Thiocystis violascens DSM 198: one gene and its partner. Each later gene encodes a partner of the first gene's protein in a complex. Links are inferred from orthologs where the notes say so. Each region holds a gene or a part of one and is shown in the gene's direction. Other genes may lie near its edges.

Region 1 (2,945 bases):
CGATGTCCTGATCGTCGATACGGCCGCAGGCGTGCAGGATTCGGTCACCAGTTTTTGCAAGGCGGTTCAGCATGTGTTCGTGGTGGTCTGCGACGAGCCGGCTTCCTTGACGGATGCTTATGCCTTGATCAAGGTGCTGCGTCAGGAACATGGCCTGCGCCGCTTCCGGGTGATCTGCAATATGTTGCGCACTCCGGAATCCGGACGGCGCCTGATGCGCAAACTATCCTCCGTGTGCGCGCAATATCTGCCTGACGTGATCCTGGATGCATCGGGTATGATTCCCATGGATGAGCACCTGCGGCACGCCGTGCGGAAACGCGAGCCAGTCGTGAAGCTCTATCCCGGGAGTTTGTCGGGACAGGCGCTGATCGAGCTGGCCAGACAGGCCAATCGCTTGACGGTGTCCGAGACCGGCATGGGCGGGATCGGCTTTTTTGTCGAGCGGATGCTGCAAAGTGCCTGATGACCACGCATCGCTCCTTGACAGGCTATTCGGGTACCGCTGATCAATCGGAGCAATTGGTGACGGCAAACCTCGAACTCGTGAGACGCATCGCCCACCATCTGGCGGCGCGTCTTCCCGCGTCGGTCCAGATCGAGGACTTGGTTCAATCCGGTATGATCGGCTTGATCGAGGCATCCCGTCAGTTTCATAGCGGTCAGGGGGCGACCTTTGCCACCTATGCGGGCATTCGCATCCGGGGTGCCATGATTGACGAACTGCGACGTTCCGACTGGACGCCGCGTTCGGTTCATCGGAACAGCCGCCGGATTGCCGAGGCGATCCAGCAGGTGGAGTCGCGCGAGGGACGGGCGGCAGCGGATCGCGAGATTGCAAGCGAGCTCGGAATCGCACTCGACGACTATCACACGATGCTTCAGGATTCGGCCAACGCTCAGATTCTTGGATTGGAGGATCTTTTCGGCGAGGATACGGATCCTGATCGCTTGTTGCCGGGCGGCGGTCCGGGGCCGGGCGAACATTTCGAGCTGGATCGGCTGCGTGACGCGCTGGCTCAGGCGCTCGCGGGTCTGCCTGAAAAGGAACGCCTGGTGCTTGCGCTGTATTACGACGAGGAACTGAATCTCCGAGAAATCGGCGCCATTCTTGGCGTCACTGAATCGCGTGTGAGCCAGATTCGCAGCCAGGCACTCCACCGTTTGCGCGTCCGCCTGAACGAGTGGATTCAGGTTGCAACTGGTTCATAATCGTTAACCCGGCCAATGCCATTGGGGGCTCCGTGTGGATAAAGGCATGAAAATTCTGATCGTGGACGACTTTTCCACGATGAGGCGTATTATCAAGAATCTGCTTCGCGAACTGGGGTTTAACAACACCATGGAAGCGGACGATGGCAGTACCGCGCTGCCGATGTTGAAGAATGGCGGTTTCGATTTTCTGGTGACGGACTGGAACATGCCGAATATGGAGGGGATCGATCTGCTGCGAGCGGTTCGCGCCGATCCGGCCCTGAAGACGCTCCCGGTCCTGATGGTGACGGCCGAGGCCAAGCGGGATCAGATCGTCGAGGCGGCACAGGCCGGAGTCAACGGCTACATTGTCAAGCCCTTTACCGCCGAGACGCTCAAGGAGAAGATCGACAAAATCTTCGAGCGCCTTGAAGCCTAGTGACTTCGAGATCCGAACTGTTGGTTATTGTGGCCAATCGGGCATCCTAGATGTCCGGCAAGGAATCATCGATGGACAATGACGAAGAAAGCAAGGCATTCGAACTGAGCCTGGCGAGGCAATTGGTCGAGCATCTGGAAGCGGGCCATGGAGATCGGGCCGCCGAGGTGGTCCGCCAGTTGAGGATTCCCTACGAACGAGAACTCTTCGAGGAACTCGGCAAGCTGACACGCGATTTGCACGAGGCGCTGAACAGTTTTCGTGGCGATTCCCGGCTGGTGGAACTCACGCGCGACGAGATTCCGGATGCGAAGGAACGCCTCGATTATGTCGTCACCATGACGGAGCAGGCGACTCACCGGACGCTCAACGCGCTCGACGAGGGGATGCCGATCGCGGAATCTCTCCATGCCCGCCTGCTGGAACTCACGGACACCTGGAACCGGTTTCGCCAGCGCGAGTTGTCGGTCGATGAATTCCGCGAATTTGCCCGCGCCCTGGATGTCTTTTTCGCCGCGAGCGGCGAAGAGACCGAGCGTTTGCGGTCGTTGATGTCCGAAGTCATGATGGCTCAGGATTTTCAGGATCTTAGAGGGTGTAGACAAAAATAATTGAGCTGCTATTTGTATACCAGTCTACAACTGAGCTGGTGTGCGCTGATGTCGAAAGCTGGTCGTCCCCCCAAGATTCACGAGGCGGAGCAAGCGGTATTGCGTCAAATTGTCACGGATCGCCCGACCTCCACGCTGTCAGAGATTGCCCGGGAACTCGCGGCACGGACGGGAATCGAGGCTCATGAAGCAACGATTCGCAAGTCCTTGCGGGAGGCGGGCGTCACGCGCCTCCGGGGCGAGAGTGGTCTCGAGGCGCAAGCGCGCGCAACGCCGCGTCGGTATGGGTATACGGATGCGCATCGTCGCCACGACCCCGACCAAAGCTACCCAAGTTGTCTGACCGATGCGGAGTGGGACTTGGTCGCCGCTCTCTTTGAGATGCCGGGCGGGCGGGGTCAACCGCCCCGCGTGTCGCGCCGGAGCATCCTGGAGGCGTGTTGCTACGTGGTGCGCACGGGGTGCGCGTGGCGGATGCTGCCGCACGATTTCGCGCCTTGGCAGAATGTCTACAAGACGTTTCGCCGTTGGAGTGCGGCTGGGAAGTTTGAGCAGATGCATGATCGACTGCGGGGGCAATGGCGCGAACGCGAGGGGCGTGAGATCGCGCCGACGGCGGCGGTGCTGGATGCGCAATCGACCCGCGGCTCGCCGCAGGGTGGACCGAGCGGCTTTGATGCGGGCAAGCAGGTCAAGGGGCG
Region 2 (2,994 bases), 940 kb from region 1 along the record:
AAATGGTGTCCTATACGTTGAAAGACGCCGGTTACACGGTGACCGAGGCGGTCGACGGACAGGATGGCCTCGATAAGGCCCGTGCCGGGCGTTTCGATCTCGTGTTCACCGACCAGAACATGCCCCGCATGGACGGTCTGTCCCTGATCAAACAACTCCGCGGGCTTCCTCAATATCAGTCAGTGCCGATCCTGATGCTGACCACCGAATCGAGCGACGCGATGAAGAGCCAGGGGCGCGCCGCGGGCGCGACAGGCTGGCTGGTCAAACCCTTCGATCCTCAAAAATTGCTGGACGTTGTCCGTAAAGTGATCGGTTGAGCACGCGGTTCGGACGCCAGCGAGGGGAACGGGCATGACCATCGATATGAGTCGCTTCTATCAGGTGTTCTTCGACGAGGCCGGGGAACATCTGGCCGCGATGGAGTCCCTGCTGCTGGAGTTGGATGTGGACGCGCCCGATCTGGAGACGCTCAATGCCATCTTCAGGGCCGCGCATTCCATCAAGGGTGGCGCCGGTACTTTCGGCTTTCTGGATATGGCCCAGTTGACGCATGTCCTGGAGACGCTGCTGGACCGTCTGCGCAAACAGGAAACGCGCCCCACCGTCGAGATGATCGATGCCTTCCTCGGCGCTGGCGATGTGCTGAAGGCGCAATTGGCCGCGCATCAGGAGGGCGCGGAATACGAGGATCCGCGCATCGCCGAGGTGTCCGACCGTCTGGAACGCTTATCCGAGATTGCCGCGCCCCCCCCCGCCTGCCCCGCGATGCGACCGCCCTCGCCATCCCTGCCGGGGGCCGACGCGTCGGCGTCGAGTTGGCTGATCGAATTTCGGTCGGACGCCATCGACTTCCAGTCCGGCGCCAACCTGCGTGCGCTGAGGGATGTCCTGGCTGAAATGGGCACGCTCGAATGGCTGACCGGGGAAGACGCCGAGGTGTGCGTCTGGCGCCTGAGGACAGCATTTGGCCGGGAGTCCATCGTCGAAACCTTTGCCTTCGTGTGCGATCCGGAGTGCATTTCCATCCAGGCGGACGCGGCGGGTTCGCCGCCGTCGCTCGTCGACACCGACGCCGACGACGATGCGGGGTTCGGATTCTTCGCTGGCGCGCCAGGGAGCGAGCGGTTCGACGAGCGCGTGCTGGATCAGATGGACGCCGCCGATTCGCATGATCCTGGATTTGGTTTTTTCCCCGGGGCGCCGGGGAGCGAACGGACGCTGGATCAGGAACTCGACGGCTTCGGACTGTTCGGCGGGAGTCCTGGCATGGAACAGGTGGCGGCGGTCGCGCATCAGGCGCGTGACGAGCGGGAACAGGGCTACGGGTTTTTCGATCTGGCGCCCGGCGCGCCCGAGGCTGAAGCCGGGGACGCCGTGCTTTCCGGCCGGACGGCCGGCGGGCGAGCCGCGCCGGTCGCCGGGACGCCAACCGCGGTCGCGCCGACCCGCCGGCCGGCGGCGGCCGATACCTCGATCCGGGTCGGCGTGGAGAAGGTGGACCAGTTGATCAATCTGGTCGGCGAACTGGTGATTACCCATGCCATGCTCGCGGAGTCGGCCTCCGATCTGGATCCGGTCATCCATGAGCGAATTTTTGGCGGTCTGTCGAATCTGGAGCGTAATTCGCGCGATTTGCAGCAGGCGGTGATGTCGATCCGCATGCTGCCGATCAGCTTCGTCTTCAACCGTTTTCCTCGACTGGTGCGCGATACCGCCGCCAGCCTGGGCAAGAAGGTGACGTTGACGCTGATCGGCGAGGAGACCGAACTCGATAAAGGACTCATCGAGCGTCTGGCCGATCCGCTCAATCATCTGGTGCGCAACAGTATCGACCACGGCATCGAGCAGCCCGAGCGCCGCCGCGAGGCGGGCAAGTCGGAGACCGGCGAGATCACCCTGCGCGCCAGTCATCGGGGCGGGAGTATCCTGGTCGAGGTGCGTGACGATGGCGCCGGCCTCGATCGCGACAGGCTGCTGGCCAAGGCCGTTCAGCAGGGGATCCCGATGCCCGAGAACCCATCGGACAAGGAAGTCTGGCAGTTGATCTTCCACGCCGGTTTCTCGACCGCCGAACGGGTGACCGATATCTCGGGGCGCGGTGTTGGGATGGATGTGGTGCGGCGCAATATCGAGGCGATGAACGGCCGCGTCGAGATCGACTCGCTGCCGGGCCGCGGCACGCATATCACCATCCGGCTGCCGCTGACGCTCGCGATCCTCGACGGACTCTCGGTGCGGATGGGGAGCGAACTCTTCATCTTGCCGCTGACCGCCATCCAGGAGTCGCTCCAGCCCACCCGGGATCAGTTCAAGACGGTGGCGGGCAAGGGGCGGGTGGCGCACGTCAATGGCGATTATCTGCCGCTGGTGGTGTTGCGCGAGGTGTTTCGTCTCGACGGGCAACCGCTGCGCCACGAGGATGGCATCCTGGTCATCGTCGATACCAGCGAAGGACGCGCCGCGCTGCTGGTGGACGAACTGGTGGCCCAGCATCAGGTCGTCATCAAGAGTCTGGAAACCAATTACCGCAAGGTCGACGGCGTGTCCGGCGCCACCATCATGGGCGACGGACGGGTCGCCCTGATTCTCGACGTGGACGCGCTGGTGCGTCTGAACCGCAAGAATGCCTGAATCCGTGCGAGCGAAGGGGTGTGCCAACATGAACGACGAACGCAAGGACGGAGCCATGATCAACCCGGAAGGTGCGAGGGAGTATCTGACGTTCACCCTCGGGGACGAGGAATATGGGATCGATATTCTCAAGGTGCAGGAGATCCGGGGGTTTGACGCCGTGACCCGGATCGCCAACGCGCCCGCCTTCATCAAGGGCGTGATCAACATGCGCGGCGTGATCGTGCCGATTCTCGACATGCGGCTCAAGTTCAATCTGGGGCAGGTCGACTACAACGAGTTCACCGTCGTGATCATCCTCAATGTGGCTGGGCGCGTGGTGGGGATCGTGGTGGATGGAGTCTCCGATGTCATCGCGCT

Evidence for each region. Proteins that work in one complex are often made in the same cells at the same time.
Region 2: the proteins of cheY (region 1) and THIVI_RS05970 are in contact, whole or in part, in a solved structure (PDB 1A0O), measured with the Escherichia coli proteins. The link is inferred for Thiocystis violascens DSM 198 from one-to-one orthologs.

Annotation. Positions count from the first base shown.
Region 1 is NC_018012.1:386,245-389,189, forward strand. It holds cheY (chemotaxis response regulator CheY), read left to right. Parts: upstream 1-1,258; coding sequence 1,259-1,633; downstream 1,634-2,945. Other genes in the region: THIVI_RS01805 (MinD/ParA family protein), read left to right, coding at 1-466; THIVI_RS01810 (RNA polymerase sigma factor FliA), read left to right, coding at 463-1,212; THIVI_RS01825 (IS5 family transposase), read left to right, coding at 2,293-2,945. UniProt on the Escherichia coli protein: Involved in the transmission of sensory signals from the chemoreceptors to the flagellar motors.
Region 2 is NC_018012.1:1,326,193-1,329,186, reverse strand. It holds THIVI_RS05970 (chemotaxis protein CheW), read left to right. Parts: upstream 1-354; coding sequence 355-2,634; downstream 2,635-2,994. Other genes in the region: THIVI_RS05965 (chemotaxis protein CheW), read left to right, coding at 2,663-2,994; THIVI_RS05975 (response regulator), read left to right, coding at 1-320. UniProt on the Escherichia coli protein: Involved in the transmission of sensory signals from the chemoreceptors to the flagellar motors. CheA is autophosphorylated; it can transfer its phosphate group to either CheB or CheY.